4 regions of the Enterobacter sp. H2G27 genome follow, and region 4 is predicted to be linked to each of the others. Evidence: predicted binding sites of a transcription regulator. Region 4 holds the regulator's gene; each other region holds the start of a gene.

Region 1 (4,427 bases), 370 kb from region 4:
AAGGTCGTCCTATTGATTTCGCCGTGCTGTCCGCCGGATTGCGGACGCTGGAAAATCAGGCCGACTGGGTGCTGGTGGAAGGGGCTGGCGGCTGGTTTACGCCGCTTTCGGACACGCAGACGTTTGCCGACTGGGTGAAGTCCGAGCAGCTTCCGGTCATTCTGGTCGTCGGCGTCAAGCTGGGATGCATCAATCACGCCATGTTGACCGCGCAGGCCGTACAGCAGGCCGGACTGCGTCTGGCGGGCTGGATAGCCAACGACGTGGTTGCGCCGGGTAAACGCCATCAGGAGTATCTGGCGACGCTCAGGCGCGTCCTTCCCGCGCCGTGCCTCGGGGAAATCCCCTGGCTTGCTGACGGCGCGGAAAATGCCGAAACCGGGCGTTATCTCGATCTCAGCGTCTTGCTTCCCGCGACATCCAGTGCGCAATAAGCTCGTCATCCAGTTCGTTAACGTGGCCCTGCGCCACGTTACGCCCGCGATAGAGCATACAGAAACGGTCAGCCACCCGGCGGATAAACGACATCTGCTGCTCTGCTAACAGCACCGTCATGCCTAACTCCCGGTTTAAGCGCACCAGCAGCTGTCCCAGCTTCTGGGCGAAGCTGTGCCCCGCGCCGTGCAGGGGCTCATCGAGGATCAGCAGGTGTGGACGGTTCACCAGCGCATTAGCCAGCGCCAGCTGATACTGGTCGTCCGGAGAGAGCGTGTTGGCACGGGTCTGTCGCACCCCATAGAGCGCCGGAAACAGGTCGTAAACGTCATTTTTTGCGTTCGGGTTAGGTTTCCCCGTCGCGCGCATGGCGATATGCAGGTTCTCCTCAATCGTTAGCTGGGAGAAGATCCGCCTGTCCTGCGAGACATAGCCAATTTCCGGCCCGGAACGCTGTTCTGGCGGCGGGTTTAGCAAATCACGCGGCGGCGCGCCCGCCTCATACCAGATGATGCTGCCGCTTTCGACAGGCACCTTCCCGGCGATGCAATTCATTAGGGTGGTTTTACCCATGCCCGGCAGGCCAACGACGCCTGTACACATCCCTTGCGGAAAATCTAAATCCACATTCCATAGCGTATGTTGACTTCCGTAAAACTGATTCACAGCACGCAGACTCAACATCTTTCTCTCCTTAAAAATGTGTGTAGGTGAGGCTCGCTGTTGATTCTGCAAAACCCCTGCCATAAAGCGGAAAGTGATTAAAAAAGCGACTTTTTTAGGAATAAGTCACCGGAAAGCGGTTTATAAAAAACCGGATTGCACATTGACGGTGCCGCCGGTGATGAGTTGTGGTGCAGAACCCGAAATGATGAAAATGTGAGCAAGATCCCATCGGTTGGTTATGAATGACGCAACTGTTAATCAGCAAAAAATAGCTATAAAAATTTTTTGTCGCCGTCTCGTGGGAAAATCCGGGAATTTGCAGAGCGCCAGTCTGTATGGGCTGGAAGCAGTTATCCACTATTCCTGTGGATAACCATGTGCATTAGAGTTAGAAAACACGCGATAAGCGAGAGAAGACGCGGCTTTCGCCCAAATTGACGCGAAACGCGGCTTTAGAAAATATCGTTTATTTTTTAATTGCTTAGATAAAAGCAATTCCCGTCATGAAAGTGTCACCGGTTGCCATAAAACTATCATTACCTGGCTTGACAAATGTTAAAAAAGAAAAAGTTCTGGGGATAACCTGACCTGACTGGTGTTTTATGTTGCCACTGTCCAAATTTTGGCCGCTATCGCGCTAATCATTCAGGCGCTATGCTAAATATCCTGACATGCTACTGGTTTTTCATCCAGTGTTTTTTACTGGCATTCCTGGCAACAAGGAGTAAAATTACACACCTGCCGCTTATAACGTCATCAGGTTGTCGCCCATGAGTAAACCGTTCAAATTGAATTCTGCTTTCCGTCCATCAGGCGATCAGCCTGAGGCGATCCGTCGTCTGGAAGAGGGGCTGGAAGATGGGCTGGCGCACCAGACGCTGCTGGGGGTAACCGGCTCGGGTAAAACGTTCACCATCGCCAACGTGATTGCGGATCTCCAGCGCCCAACGATGGTGCTGGCACCCAATAAAACCCTGGCGGCGCAGCTATACGGCGAAATGAAAGAGTTCTTCCCGGAAAACGCGGTGGAGTATTTCGTCTCCTACTACGATTACTACCAGCCTGAAGCCTATGTGCCGAGCTCTGACACCTTCATCGAGAAGGATGCCTCGGTGAACGAACACATCGAGCAGATGCGACTGTCGGCCACTAAGGCGCTTCTTGAGCGTCGTGATGTGGTGGTCGTCGCCTCGGTTTCCGCGATCTACGGTCTTGGCGATCCGGATCTCTATCTCAAGATGATGCTGCACCTGACGCAGGGGATGATCATCGACCAGCGTGCGATTTTGCGTCGTCTGGCGGAGCTGCAGTACACCCGCAACGATCAGGCCTTCCAGCGCGGCACCTTCCGCGTGCGCGGCGAAGTGATCGACATCTTCCCGGCAGAATCGGACGATATGGCGCTGCGCGTCGAGCTGTTTGACGAGGAGGTCGAGCGCCTGTCGCTCTTCGACCCGCTGACCGGACACGTTGAGTCAGTGATCCAGCGCTTCACCATCTACCCGAAAACGCACTACGTGACGCCGCGCGAGCGTATCGTACAGGCGATGGAAGAGATCAAAGTGGAGCTGGCGGAACGCCGTAAGGTTCTGCTGGCGAACAATAAGCTGCTCGAAGAGCAGCGCCTGAGCCAGCGTACCCAGTTTGACCTTGAGATGATGAACGAGCTGGGCTACTGCTCCGGCATTGAAAACTACTCGCGCTTCCTCTCCGGGCGCGGGCCCGGCGAGCCGCCGCCGACGCTGTTTGATTACCTTCCGGCCGACGGTTTGCTGGTGATCGACGAATCCCACGTCACGATCCCGCAGATCGGCGGGATGTACCGCGGCGACCGGGCGCGTAAAGAGACGCTGGTGGAGTATGGTTTCCGCCTGCCGTCAGCGCTGGATAACCGTCCGATGAAGTTTGAAGAATTTGAGGCGCTGGCGCCGCAAACCATCTACGTCTCGGCCACGCCGGGCAACTACGAGCTGGAAAAATCCGGCGATGAGGTGGTGGACCAGGTGGTGCGTCCGACTGGATTGCTGGACCCGATCATCGAGGTGCGTCCGGTGGCAACGCAGGTGGACGACCTGCTCTCTGAGATCCGCGCCCGTTCCGCCATTAACGAGCGCGTGCTGGTGACCACGCTCACCAAGCGTATGGCGGAAGACCTCACCGAGTATCTCGAAGAGCACGGCGAGAAGGTGCGTTATCTTCACTCGGATATCGATACCGTGGAGCGCATGGAGATCATCCGCGATCTGCGTCTGGGCGAGTTTGACGTGCTGGTAGGGATCAACCTGCTGCGAGAAGGTCTGGATATGCCGGAGGTCTCGCTGGTGGCGATTCTGGACGCGGATAAAGAGGGCTTCCTGCGTTCCGAGCGTTCGCTGATTCAGACCATTGGCCGCGCCGCGCGTAACGTCAACGGTAAAGCGATTTTGTACGGTGACAAAATTACCCCGTCGATGGCGAAAGCGATTGGCGAGACGGAACGCCGCCGCGAGAAACAGCAGCGCTACAACGAAGAACACGGCATTACGCCGCAGGGGCTGAACAAGAGGGTGGTGGATATTCTGGCGTTGGGTCAGAACATTGCCAAAACCAAAGCGAAAGGCCGCGGCAAGGCGCGTTCAGTGGTGGAAGAAGATACCGTCGTGCTGACGCCGAAAGCGCTGCAGCAGAAAATCCACGAGCTGGAAGGGCAGATGATGCAGCACGCGCAGAACCTGGAGTTCGAAGAGGCGGCGCAGATCCGCGACCAGCTACATCAGCTGCGGGATCTGTTTATCGCGGCATCATAGGTTAGTTTTGCCCGGTGGCGCTGCGCTTACCGGGCCTGCGGGATTCGCGCCTTTTGTCGCTCCGCTAAGCGCAGCGCCACCGGGTTTTATTGTCAGCCCAGCGCCTGAATCGCCTTCTCCAGCGCCTCGCGCAGCAGATGGCGATCGTGGCGATATTTAATGTCTGAAGCCTCCAGCGGCTCCTGAATCACCACACGATCGCCGATGCCGGACACATCCACCTTCGGCCCAACCACCACGCCGTCAATGATCTTCTTACCGACGTAATGCTCCATCAGGCTGAGTTTATCCGCCAGCGACAGGCTTGCGGCTGCCGGACTCAGCTCACGGCCTAAATTGCCGATGTAAACCATCGGGGCAGGAGTGCGGCGCAGCGCCTGCGCCAGCTCTTTCACCAGCAGAATGGGCATCAGGCTGGTGTAAAAACTGCCCGGACCGATCAGGATAAGATCCGCTTCCCCGATGGCCTCCACCGCTTCTCGCGTGGCGGGCACGCTCGGATAGGTCATCAACTCCGCTGGCGGCAGGAGGAGCTGGTCG
Region 2 (4,427 bases), 370 kb from region 4:
CCAGCAGGATGTAAAGCCCGTTGCCCGCGGCGATGCCGAGGCACAGTCCGGCGCTACCCCGCAGCCGATAGCGCGCGGCGTAGCCCACCAGCAGGAAGAAATCAGGGCCCGGGCTTAGCAGGGCGACAAAGTGCGCCAGCGCCAGGGCGAGAAAAGCGGAAGGGAAGAACAGTTCCATAGCAACCTCAGTTTAAAAATCTGCGGTCAGACTACGGCGCTGCAAACGCTATTTATTGTCGGATATTGATCGGCCCGTAGCGTACTGGCGCGGCGTGGCGGCGGTATAGCTGACGAAGATCTTATGAAAATGGCTCTGATCGGCAAAGCCGCTCTGGTAGCCAACGTCGGCGATGTCGTCCCCGGCGCGCAGCCGCGCTTTGGCGAACTCCACGCGGGAGATGTTGAGGAAGCTGCCCGGCGTCAGGCCGGTATCCTGCCGGAAGGTGCGGATCAGCGTCTCCTTGCGCAGCGAGAATCGTTGGGCAAGTTCATCGAGGGAAGGCGGAGCGGCCAGGTCAGCAAGAAACGCCTGCCGCACGTGCTGGCTGGTTGAGCGAAGCGCATCTGCGTTTTTCTCGCATCGGGGAAGGGCTGAAAGCAGCGTATCCACGGATGCAGGCGACATCGTCTCAACAATATCAAGGTAGCGCTTAAAGAGCGTAGGGTCGCGAATCACCTGGAGCGCCAGAGGAAGATCGGTGTCGATATAGAGCATATGGTAGCTGCGCGGTTGCCCGGCGACGGGGTTGCAGCTGTGCGGCGCAGAGGCCGGGATCACAATGAGGTCCCCGGGGTTAAGGATGTATTCTCTGTCATGGCACACGCAGCAGGTCTGGCCTTCCATAATCGCGCCGATAGAGAGCTGAGGGTGACTATGGCGTTTGTACGCCTGCGTGCTCCGCCACGTGCTGCGCAGCTCAAGGCCTGAGGCGCGGTGAAAAGTCTGCCGGATGTGTCGGGTATCGGTCATAAGCACTCCTTCTGGACGTTTTTTATACCATGTCAGCGAACCGTCTGGCAGCGCTTCATTAAGAACCTTCCGGATATACCCAACTTTACGTCCACGGCCAGTCATGTTGACTACCCTTAATACCCTAAGCGGTAAAACAAGGAGATTCGACATGGCTTATCAGACAGTAAACCCTGCCACTAACCAGCTCATCAAAGAATACCCCTCGCATACCGACGCGGATATCGAAGCGGCGCTGAAGGCGGCCGATGCGCTTTACCATTCGGACTGGGCGAAAGGCGACATCAGCCAGCGTCTGCCGGTGCTGCATAAGCTTGCCGACCTAATCGACGAGCGCACCGAGGATCTGGCGAAAATCGCCAGCCAGGAGATGGGTAAGCTCATCGAACAGAGCCGCGGCGAAGTGAAGCTGTGCGCGCAAATCGCCCGCTATTACGCTGACAACGCGAAGCAGTTCCTGGCCCCGGTGAAGTATCAATCCGAACTCGGGGAAGCGTGGGTGGAGCATCATCCCATCGGCGTGCTAATGGCCGTTGAGCCGTGGAACTTCCCGTATTACCAGCTGATGCGCGTTCTGGCGCCAAATCTGGCGGCGGGTAACCCGGTGATCGCCAAGCATGCCAGCATCGTGCCGCACTGCGCCGAAACCTTTGCCCATCTGGTCCGCGAGGCGGGCGCGCCGGAAGGTGCATGGACCAACCTGTTTATCTCGTCCGAGCAGGTGGCGAACATCATTGCCGACGATCGCGTGCAGGGCGCCGCATTAACCGGCTCCGAAAAGGCTGGCAGCGTGGTGGCCGCGCAGGCGGCGAAGCATATCAAGAAATCCACGCTGGAGCTGGGCGGTAACGACGTGTTCGTGGTGCTGGATGACGCAGACCTTGAGAAGGCCGTGAAAATTGGCGTTAACGCGCGGCTCAACAACGCCGGGCAGGTCTGCACCGCGGCGAAGCGCTTTATCCTGCATGAAAAGATTGCGGATGCCTTCCTGAGCAAATTCACCGAGGCGTTTAAGCAGGTGAAGATTGGCGATCCGCTGGACGAAAGCACCACGCTGGGGCCGCTGTCGTCGAAAGATGCGCTAGAAACGTTGACCAAACAGGTTAACGAGGCGGTGAAAAACGGCGCGACGCTGCACTATGGCGGCAAACCGGTACAGCGCGACGGGAGCTTTTTCGAACCGACGATCCTGACGAATATCTCCCGCGATAACCCGGCGTATTTCGAAGAGTTCTTCGGCCCGGTAGCGCAGATTTACGTGGTGAAAAACGATGACGAGGCGGTCGCGCTGGCTAACGACTCCCACTACGGCCTGGGCGGGGCGGTATTCAGCCAGAATATCGAGCGCGCGAAGAAAATGGCGTCGCGGATTGAGACCGGGATGGTGTACATCAACTGGCTCACCGATACCGCACCGGAGCTGCCGTTCGGCGGGGTGAAGCGCTCCGGTTACGGACGCGAGCTGTCGGATCTGGGGATTAAAGAATTTGTGAACCAGAAGCTGGTGGTGGTGCGTAAGTAACGTAGTAATAAAAAACCTGCCGAATGGCAGGTTTTTTATTTATCAGGTGGATTAGAAGCTCACGCCGCCGCCGAAGTAAGCGCCGTCTACCAGCGTGTGGTTTGGACGACCGTCTTTGCCATCAACGCTCACGTGACGATAACCCACCTTCAGCGTCACCGGCTTCACTGGCGTCCAGCTTACGCCGCCGTTCGCTTCAACGTAGTTTTTCACGCTGTTGTTCAGGCCGTCTGGAGCAACGTAGCCTTCACCGAATACCCTGATGCTGTCGGTCAGGGCAACGTTCACACCGCCGCCGACCGGGAACGCCACGCCGTTATCGCCTTTCTTCGGGCCAACGTAGAGGGCCTTAGCGCCTGCGTTCAGCATCACCGGGCCGACCTCGAAGTTGTAGCCTGCACCCACGCCACCGGTCGTGGTGCCGTCGTCGGTGTTTTTCAGCCAGCTACCTTCGGTGTACAGACCAGAGGTTGATTTACCCATTTCGACGTTCAGGTTAGTGAAGTTCTTACCCTGCTCAATGCTGCCGCCCATGGCCAGTGCGGAGCCTGATACGGCGGTCAGAGCGGAAAGAAGGAGAACGTTGAGCTTTTTCATGAGTTTTTCCTCTTCATCAAATTAATCTGAGGGCACCTTAACAAGAGCTGTTTATCACTGCAAATGTGATGTTTGTCGCGTTTTTAAGCTGATTTTGTTGGGTTTTTGAATTTTAAATGTTGGTTGAATGTTGAGCCGGCAAGGAGTCAATACGTAATGCATTCGCGTTTAGGGATGGTTCAGGGTTTTGATTAAACGTACGCTGAACGAGCCGGAGAATGTAGTTCGTGTTGAATTAATTGAGTTTCTAATAATTTCCAAAAGTGTTTCAGTTGTCACAGATTAAGACACAGGTTTACATTTCTGGAGGTGGTTATACGTCCCGCAACGCCAGGTCGCTTTCCGCCATGTCATTTTTCTGACACGTTCCTTCTTTACGTTGTTGGCTTCACTTACTGGATGCTAACAATATGAAAAGAAAAATTATTCCTGTGCTTATCGGCTGTGCGCTCTCTTTCTCTGGCCTCGCGGCGCAGCCCACTGCTGAGCGCTATGTCGTCAGCTTCCCTGAAGGCTCCCACGTGAGCTACAGCGGCGCGTTTGCCGATGCGTTTCCGAACGGACTCCCTGTGGGAATCGGCTCCGGCCTGCTGTTTACGGGCAAGCAGGGCGATGCCCTGACCTTTGCGACCGTGACCGATCGCGGTCCCAACGCCGATGCGCCAAAAATGGGTAAAAGCGAAGCCAAAATATTTGTCACGCCGGATTTCGCGCCGCTGCTGATGACCATCCGCGTCCAGAACGGCAAAGCGGAGGCGGTTGATGCCCGCCCGCTGCATGACGATAAAGGCGAGATTAACGGTCTGCCGCTGCAAAGCGGCGTGATTGGTTCCACCAATGAAGTGGCGTTCAGCGATACCTTAAAGACGCTCAAGGGTGACAACCGTGGCCTGGACACAGAAGGCATCACCCCGGACGGAAAAGGCGGCTACTGGCTGTGCGACGAATATGGTCCGTTCCTGATTAACGTCGACAGCAAAGGGAAGATCTTGGCGATCCACGGGCCGCAGGCGGCGGAAGGGGAAAAATCCATCGCGGGCGGTCTGCCAAACATCATCAAATGGCGCCAGCCGAACCGGGGCTTCGAAGGCCTGACCCGGATGCCGGACGGACGCATTATCGCCGCCGTGCAGAGCACGCTGGACATCGACGGTAAGAGCAAAAAGCAGGCGCTGTTTACGCGTCTGGTGAGCTTCGATCCGGCAACCGGCAAAACCGCAATGTACGGTTACCCCATCGACAGCGCGGCCTACGACAAAAACAGCGATGCCAAAATCGGCGATATCGTGGCGCTTGATGACCAGCACATCCTGCTGATTGAGCAGGGAAGCGATAAAA
Region 3 (4,427 bases), 1.7 Mb from region 4:
GCTGGGCTCGGTTCAGTACACCATTCAGAAATTCTACCGCGTGAACGGCGGCAGTACGCAGCGTAAGGGCGTCACGCCGGACATCATCATGCCGACTGGCACCCAGGAGACGGAAACCGGCGAGAAGTTTGAAGATAACGCGTTGCCGTGGGACAGCATCAATGCCGCGACTTACGTGAAGGCGGGTGATATGACCCAGTTTGGCCCTGAACTGCTGAAAGCGCATAACGACCGCATCGCGAAGGATCCGGAATTCCAGTACATCATGAAGGATATTGCACGATTCAATGCCCTGAAAGATAAGCGGAATATTGTTTCTCTGAATTACGCACAGCGTGAGAAAGAGAACAACGAAGACGACGCAACTCGCCTGGCGCGTATCAACGATCGCTTCAAGCGCGAAGGTAAGCCTCTTCTCAAGAAACTGGACGATCTGCCAAAAGATTACCAGGAGCCGGATCCGTATCTGGACGAGACGGTGCATATCGCTCTCGACCTGGCGAATCAGGAAAAAGAGAAACCTGCCGTACAGCCCGCTCCGGCAAAATAACCTCCTGACAGGCACAAGAAATTGTGCCTGTTTCTTTTTGTTCTGCATCCTTCCGTCAGTCAGATTTCCAATTGTGTAAAGTTGTGTCTTTCTGGTGACTTACGCCCGTTTGATGCTTGAAAATAGCCGCAATACCCATACGATGTGGGTAATCGCATAGTGCGTTTTGTTAAACTGAGGTAAAAAGAAAATTATGATGCGAATCGCGCTCTTCCTGCTCACCAACCTGGCGGTTATGGTGGTTTTCGGGCTCGTGCTAAGCCTGACAGGAATTCAGTCGAGCAGCGTTCAGGGTCTGTTGATTATGGCGCTGCTGTTTGGTTTTGGTGGCTCGTTCATCTCCCTGCTGATGTCGAAGTGGATGGCACTGAAATCGGTGGGTGGTGAGGTTATTGAACAGCCGCGTAACGATATGGAACAGTGGCTAATGAATACGGTGGCTCAGCAATCCCGTCAGGCAGGGATCGCCATGCCGCAGGTGGCGATTTACCATGCCCCGGACATCAACGCTTTTGCCACGGGCGCCCGTCGCGATGCGTCGCTGGTGGCCGTCAGCACCGGATTGCTGCAGAACATGAGCCGTGACGAAGCCGAAGCGGTTATTGCCCACGAAATCAGCCATATCGCCAACGGTGACATGGTGACCATGACCCTGATTCAGGGCGTGGTAAACACCTTCGTGATCTTCATCTCCCGTATTCTGGCGCAGATCGCGGCAGGCTTTATGGGCGGAAACCGTGACGAAGGTGAAGAGAGCAACGGCAACCCGCTGATCTACTTCGCCGTTTCGATGGTTCTGGAGCTGGTATTCGGTATTCTGGCCAGCATCATCACCATGTGGTTCTCCCGCCACCGTGAATTCCACGCGGATGCCGGCTCGGCGAAGCTGGTTGGTCGTGAGAAGATGATTGCCGCGCTGCAGCGCCTGAAAACCAGCTATGAGCCGCAGGAAGCGAACAGCATGATGGCCTTCTGCATTAACGGTAAGTCCAAATCGCTGAGCGAGCTGTTTATGTCTCACCCGCCGCTGGATAAACGTATTGAAGCGCTGCGCAGTGGGGAATACCTTAAGTAAGGCAAAGAACCCTACTAAGCCGGGCAGGAGAGCACTCCGCCCGGCTTTTTTTATGCCTGAACCCTGGGCTGGGTCACCCGCAGGCCGCTGACGATAGCTGCGAGGGTGGCAAGTACACCGGCGGTGAGGAGTGCAACATGGTTGCCGTTTTGGCCTGCGAGGTTAAACATCAGGGCGACCAGCGCCGCACCGCTGCTTTGCCCCAGAAGTCGAGCGGTCCCCAGCATGCCGCTGGCACCTCCACTGCGATGGCGCGGCGCGGAGGTGATGATGGTGTGATTGTTAGGGGACTGGAACAGGCCAAACCCTGCGCCGCACAGGATCATGCGCCAGATGATGTCCAGATCGGTTGGCGATGACGGCAGCAGAGCCAGCGCGAAAAGGCCTGTCGCCAACACCGCCAGCCCCAAAGCGCCCAATAAACCGGCATGGACGCGTTCAATGAGGTAACCTGCCAGCGGCGCCATCACCATTGTCGCCAGCGGCCAGGGGGTTAACAGCAGGCCGGTCTCCACTTCTGAACGGCCTACCACGCTCTGCAAAAAGAAGGGCAGAGAAACCAGGGCCAGCATCTGGGCGCAGAAGGAGCAGACGGACGTGCAAATGGAGAGGGAAAAGAGGGGGATACGCAGCAGGTCAACGGGCAGTAAAGGCACAGGGAGAGTGAGCTGGCGGCGAACAAAGAAGAAGCCGATCGCCAGCAGGGCGATAAGCTCCACACCGGTAAGCATCAGGGACTGTCCCTGCGCAAAGCCGCTCAGCGCCGTAATCAGCAGGCCAAAGGTCAGGGCATTCATCACCGCACTCGCCACGTCGAAGCGCGGCATGGTGCTTTTGGGACCGTTAGCGGGTAGAAAGCGCAGGGCAAAGAAGATGGCGACAATACCCAGCGGCACGTTAATGGCGAACAGCCATTGCCATGACGCAACGGAAAGGATCGCCGCCGCAATGGTTGGTCCGGCGGCGGAAGAGACGGCGACAATAAAAGAGTTTATCCCCATACCGCGCCCCAGATGGCGTTGCGGATAAATTAAGCGGATCAACGCCGTGTTTACGCTCATGAGCGCCGCGCCGCCAAAACCCTGCGCTATGCGGGCAAGCGTCAGGGTATGCAGTGAATCTGAAAGGGCGCATAACAACGACGTAAAGGTGAAAACCACCAGACCGCACTGATACACCCGACGGTAACCGAACATATCGCCCAGGAAAGAGAACGAGAGCAGGGAAACCACGATCGCAATCTGGTAGGCATTAACTATCCATATCGAACTGGCGGGAGAGGCGTGCAGGTCGCTGGCGATGGTTGGCAAGGCAACGTTCGCGATTGCGCCGTCAAGGACGGCCATTGAGATACCGATAATGATGGTGGCTATCGCGCCATACCGCTGGGGTAAAGGCAGGCCATCGGAAAGGGTCTTTTCCATTAAGATTAAAAAAGCTCAGCGTGAAATTATTCTCAGGATAACTATTTTAGCATTGTTACAGCCGCGATATGTCGCAGATTTGTAACGAAGTAAACGCGGATTGATTGCAGGTGACATGACGGGAACTTATAATAAAAACCGGTTCTGATTTTTATAAAACACTCTCTATGAGGTGGTAAATGGCTATTGCGGATTTGGATAAACAGCCAGATTCTGTTTCTTCCGTGCTGAAGGTGTTTGGCATCTTACAGGCGCTGGGAGAAGAGCGTGAAATAGGTATTACAGAGTTGTCGCAGCGCGTGATGATGTCTAAAAGCACCGTATATCGCTTTTTGCAAACCATGAAGTCGCTGGGCTATGTCGCCCAGGAAGGCGAATCTGAAAAATATTCTCTGACGCTGAAGCTGTTTGAACTGGGTGCCCGCGCGCTACAAAATGTTGACCTGATCCGCAGCGCTGATATTCAGATGCGCGAAATCTCTCGTCTGACTAAAGAGACCATCCATCTCGGTGCGCTGGATGAAGACAGTATTGTTTACATCCATAAAATCGACTCCATGTACAATCTGCGCATGTATTCGCGCATTGGTCGTCGCAACCCGCTCTACAGTACCGCAATTGGTAAGGTTCTGCTGGCGTGGCGCGATCGTGAGGAAGTGAAGCAGATCCTCGAAGGCGTTGAATACAAGCAAAGTACCTCACGAACCATTACCAGCACAGACGCACTGTTAACGGTGCTGGATCACGTACGCCAGCAGGGGTATGGCGAAGATAATGAAGAGCAGGAAGAGGGGCTGCGCTGCATAGGCGTTCCGGTGTTTGACCGCTTTGGCGTGGTGATTGCGGGCTTAAGTATCTCCTTCCCAACCTTACGCTTCTCTGAAGAGCGTTTGCATGAGTATGTGGCTATTCTGCACACTGCCGCACGTAAAATTTCTGCACAGATGGGATATCACGAATACCCGTTTTAATCCCTCTTCGTAAAAAACGCCGCATCTGATGCGGCGTTTTTTTGCGTCATAATCAGACTGATTAGCCATTATCAATCACGACGGATGTTTTACGCAGTACAGGGCAGTGGGTTAAGCCAACGATCCCGCTGTCAGTATGCAGATACTGGGCTGTGCTCATTCCTTGTGCTGTTAAATATTTACACTGAATGCCTAGCCCGGCTGCGTTTTCGGTGCTCCCCACGAGCACGCCATAGCCCGATAACAGAAGGCCAATCCAGACAAGGGCGAGTACAATAATTGTTCGAACAATAAAGCGCATCATTACCTCTTTTATCGTTGTTATCGTAATGCTAGCGTAATGTGTTTACGTGATGAAACAAGTGAATGATTCTGAAAAAAAGCGTGATAGAGGCACAGTTAGTCCT
Region 4 (4,427 bases):
CCAGACGTGTTCACCCGCCTGTAAGCCAACCATTGGAGGGAAAATGATGTTGCCTGCGCCAACGAACAGCGCAAATGTCATAAAGCCCAGCGCGATGATGTCACGCGATTTTAAGTGATGGGTCATAAAACCTTACTGCCTGTGGATGTGGTGTTGAAAACATTGAGATTTTCGATATCCCTCACGGGACGATACAGCCGAAAATTTGCTCAATTTCAGCGGGAAATGCTCCCGTCCTGGCGTGGAGAAGAATAGTTTTTCGATTTACCACGCAAATACAGTCGGTCTGACAGTATCTGGGGCGCAATTTAAACGCTTATAACGTTTAAAGGCAAGGTGGGATCGCAAAACCAGAACAATATGCCAGCATGAAAATACGCACCAGCACAATACGCTGTTTATAAGAAAAACCCATGGCTAATCATGCGAACAAAAAACAGCCAGCCGTATAAAATTCATCCGCGTTTCGCTTGACTGCAAAGCAAACGGGCCAGCGATGGCTGCCCCGTGGAAAGGTAAAATGACACGCCTGCCGTCAGGCGATCTTTTTGGCAATTAATCGTTCCGGAATAACGAAACTGAAGCGGGTTCCTTTACCCAGCGTACTCTGAATATCGAGACGGCTTTCATGGTGATTGACCGCGTGTTTCACAATTGCCAGCCCCAGGCCGCTTCCGCCCGTCTGGCGCGATCGCGCTTTATCCACACGGTAAAAGCGCTCGGTCAGACGCGGAATATGCTCCGGCGCAATCCCCGGCCCGTTGTCCTCCACGCTAAACTCGGCCCCCGTTGGGGTATGGTGCCAGCGCACCACGATATCCGTCCCCTCCGGCGTATGATTCACCGCGTTATATACCAGGTTGGAAATGGCGCTGCGCAGCTCATCTTCGCTGCCCAGCACCTTCAGCGTGTTGTCGACGTCAAAGGTCAGGTGATGCTTTTTGTGGCTTAACGTCTGCGCTTCACGCTCCACGACCCGCAGCATCATCGGGACATCAATGGTGTCATTCAGCGCGAGCGTTGGCGCCGCTTCAATCTTAGAGAGCGTCAGCAGCTGCTTCACCAGGCCTTCCATCCGGTGCGTTTGCTCGCGCATGGTGTGCAGCGCTTTTTCACGCGGCGCACCTTCAAGCGTTTGCTCCTGCATCATCTCCAGGTAGCCCTGAAGCACGGTCAGCGGGGTACGCAGTTCGTGACTGACGTTGGCGAAGAAGTTGCGACGCGCCCCTTCCAGCTGGTGCATCTGGGTAACATCGCGCGCCACCATCAGCCACTGCTTATCGCTGTAGGGCATCACGCGTATTTCCAGATGGCGGCCATTATTGAGCTTAAGATTGTGCGGACGGGTGAAATCACGCTTTTTCAGATACAGCGTGAACTCGGGATAACGCAGAAGGTTGAGGATATTCTGGCCATTGTCATCCGGCCAGCGCAGGCCCAGCAGCTGCTGCGCCAGGCCGTTACACCAGAAGATCGTCCCTTCTTCGGTGGTCAGGATCACGGCATCCGGCAGCGACTCTGCACCGCTGCGAAAACGCTTAATCAGGCTTCCCAGCTCGCGGCGACGCTTTTTATTACGCATCTGCATCTGATGCAGACCGTAAAGCAACGGCTCCCAGCTGCCGCTTCCCGGCGGCGGCGTCATGCTTCGGTCAACCCACAGCCACCAGGAGAGGCGCAGCAGGTTCCAGAAATGCCAGATGAGCAGCCCGGTGACCGACGCCAGCAGAAACCACGGCAGGTGTCCAAGAAAGGCCCCCAGAATGAAGGCCGGAATACAGCATAAGATCAGTTCAAAGACGAGCCTTTTCCATGACAGACGTTCCAGCACGCGTCACACTCCTGTCATTGTTCAGAAACGGGTAGAAAAACGATAACCCGTGCCGCGGACCGTCTGCACCATGCGATCGTGGCCGCTCAGTTCCAGCGCTTTTCGCAGTCGGCGGATATGTACGTCAACCGTCCGGTCTTCGACATACACGTTAGTTCCCCAGACGTTATTCAGCAACTGCTCGCGGCTGTAAACGCGCTCCGGGTGGGTCATAAAGAAGTGCAGGAGTTTAAATTCGGTTGGCCCCATGTCGAGGGGATTTTCACCGGTCATCACACGGTGAGAAGTAGGATCAAGGCTCAGCCCCTGCATTTCGATCACCTCTTCCACCGCCATCGGCGAAATACGGCGCATCACGGCTTTAATGCGAGCCACCAGCTCTTTTGGGGAGAACGGTTTAGTAATGTAATCGTCCGCACCGGTCTCCAGACCGCGCACGCGATCCTCTTCTTCTCCGCGCGCCGTGAGCATCACAACCGGGATATCGCGGGTCAGCGCTTCACGCTTCAGGTGTTTGATAAACTGCAGTCCGGAGCCGCCGGGCAACATCCAGTCCAGCAGAATCAGATCGGGCCAGGGTTCATTCAGCTGGTTCACTGCGCTGTCATAATCTTCCGCTTCAACCGGCTGGAAGCCGTTTTGCTCGAGCACGAAGCACACCATTTCACGAATTGGAGCTTCATCTTCTACGACCAGAATACGTCTCGCCATACTTTGCCCTGTCTTATCTTATTTACGTTACAAGTTTGTAATTCGGCGCCATTATGCGTCAGATTTATGACAGATTTATGAAAAACAGTACCACGTTAACGGGCAAACCGTTGTTTTATTACAGCGGTTATTTTCCCTTCTCTGAACGTTTATAATCCTGCTTTCTCTTTTTTGCCACGGATCAGCTATGCGCATACTTCACACCTCGGACTGGCATCTGGGTCAAAATTTTTACAGCAAAAGCCGTGCGGCTGAACATGAAGCGTTCCTGGGCTGGCTGCTGGAAACGGCCCGGACGCACGAGGTGGATGCGATTATCGTGGCGGGTGACATCTTTGATACCGGCTCGCCGCCGAGCTATGCGCGCGAGCTGTACAACCGCTTCGTGGTGAATTTGCAACAAACAGGGTGTCATCTGGTGATTGTCGCCGGCAACCACGATTCCGTCGCAACGCTGAATGAATCCCGCGACATCCTGGCGTTTCTCAATACCACCGTCGTCGCCAGCGCCGGGCACGCCCCGCAGATCCTGAAAAAACGCGACGGGTCGCCGGGGGCGGTGCTGTGTCCGATTCCCTTTTTACGTCCACGGGACATCGTGCAAAGCCAGGCGGGGCTGTCGGGCGCGGAAAAGCAGCAGCATTTATTGCAGGCCATCACCGACTATTACCACCAGCAGCACGCCGAAGCTTGTGCATTGCGCGGTGACCAGCCGATACCGGTGATTGCAACCGGGCATCTCACCACGGTCGGGGCCAGTAAAAGTGACGCCGTGCGCGACATCTATATCGGCACGCTGGATGCCTTTCCGGCGCAAAACTTCCCGCCAGCCGACTACATCGCGCTCGGCCACATTCACCGGGCGCAGATCGTCGGTGGCTGCGAGCACATCCGCTACTGCGGCTCCCCCCTTTCGCTCAGCTTTGACGAAACGGGCAAAGCCAAATCCGTGCATCTGGTGACCTTCTCTGACGGAAAACTCAGCGCCGTCGACACGCTGGAGGTGCCCGTCACCCAGCCGCTGGCGGTGCTAAAGGGCGATCTCGACGCCATTACCGCCCAGCTGGAGCAGTGGCGCGGCGTCGAGCAAGATCCCCCCATCTGGCTGGATATCGAAATCACCACCGACGACTACCTGCACGATATGCAGCGAAAAATCCAGGCGCTGACCGAAGACTTGCCGGTAGAGGTGTTACTGGTGCGCCGCAGCCGCGAGCAGCGCGAGAAAATACTGTTAAGCGCTCAACGCGAAACGCTCAGTGAGCTTCGGGTTGAAGAGGTGTTTGAACGCAGGCTCTCGCAGGAGGAAATCGACGACACGAAGCGCGCAAGGCTCAGCGAACTGTTCAGCCATACCCTGCATGCGCTCAATGATGAGGAAGAAAACGCGTGAAAATTCTGAGCCTGCGCCTGAAAAATATCAACTCCCTCAAGGGCGAGTGGAAAATTGACTTTACCGCTGAGCCGTTTGCCAGCAACGGGCTGTTTGCCATCACCGGCGCGACCGGGGCAGGTAAAACTACCCTGCTCGACGCCATCTGTCTGGCGCTTTATCACGAAACGCCGCGCCTGAATAAGGTCTCCCAGGCGCAAAACGATCTGATGACGCGCGACACCGCCGAGTGCCTGGCGGAAGTGGAGTTCGAGGTAAAAGGCATCGCCTACCGCGCCTTCTGGAGCCAGAACCGGGCGCGCAACCAGCCGGACGGCAACCTGCAGGCACCGCGCGTTGAGCTGGCGCGCTGCGAAGATGGCAAAATCCTGGCCGACAAAGTGACGGATAAACTGGAGCAAACCGCCGCGCTCACCGGGCTGGACTATGGCCGCTTTACCCGCTCGATGCTGCTCTCACAGGGGCAGTTTGCCGCCTTCCTTAATGCCAAGC

Evidence for each region. Region 4 encodes PhoB, which activates phosphate uptake and scavenging genes when phosphate is short. Its sites were predicted from a motif close to CTGTCATAAAACTGNCNNAT; they were not measured.
Region 1: uvrB (excinuclease ABC subunit UvrB) is a predicted target of PhoB. The motif match lies at 1,621-1,640, and genes of this name have one in related genera.
Region 2: ACW9E7_RS01655 (esterase-like activity of phytase family protein) is a predicted target of PhoB. The motif match lies at 3,435-3,454, and genes of this name have one in related genera.
Region 3: kdgR (DNA-binding transcriptional regulator KdgR) is a predicted target of PhoB. The motif match lies at 3,118-3,137, and genes of this name have one in related genera.

The regions. Positions count from the first base shown of each region.
Region 1 is NZ_JBSVSI010000001.1:1,092,031-1,096,457, forward strand. Features, by position in the region: gene bioD (dethiobiotin synthase) at 1-434, shown strand, start outside; gene ACW9E7_RS05145 (ABC transporter ATP-binding protein) at 397-1,119, opposite strand; gene uvrB (excinuclease ABC subunit UvrB) at 1,872-3,887, shown strand; gene yvcK (uridine diphosphate-N-acetylglucosamine-binding protein YvcK) at 3,980-4,427, opposite strand, start outside.
Region 2 is NZ_JBSVSI010000001.1:355,101-359,527, forward strand. Features, by position in the region: gene ACW9E7_RS01635 (LysE family translocator) at 1-178, opposite strand, end outside; gene ACW9E7_RS01640 (helix-turn-helix domain-containing protein) at 227-970, opposite strand; gene ACW9E7_RS01645 (NAD-dependent succinate-semialdehyde dehydrogenase) at 1,122-2,492, shown strand; gene ACW9E7_RS01650 (YfaZ family outer membrane protein) at 2,544-3,089, opposite strand; gene ACW9E7_RS01655 (esterase-like activity of phytase family protein) at 3,500-4,427, shown strand, end outside.
Region 3 is NZ_JBSVSI010000001.1:2,456,659-2,461,085, reverse strand. Features, by position in the region: gene prc (carboxy terminal-processing peptidase) at 1-550, shown strand, start outside; gene htpX (protease HtpX) at 744-1,625, shown strand; gene ACW9E7_RS11670 (MFS transporter) at 1,676-3,049, opposite strand; gene kdgR (DNA-binding transcriptional regulator KdgR) at 3,229-4,020, shown strand; gene ACW9E7_RS11660 (YobH family protein) at 4,082-4,321, opposite strand.
Region 4 is NZ_JBSVSI010000001.1:720,656-725,082, reverse strand. Features, by position in the region: gene brnQ (branched-chain amino acid transporter carrier protein BrnQ) at 1-126, opposite strand, end outside; gene phoR (phosphate regulon sensor histidine kinase PhoR) at 536-1,831, opposite strand; gene phoB (phosphate response regulator transcription factor PhoB) at 1,853-2,542, opposite strand; gene sbcD (exonuclease subunit SbcD) at 2,730-3,935, shown strand; gene sbcC (exonuclease subunit SbcC) at 3,932-4,427, shown strand, end outside.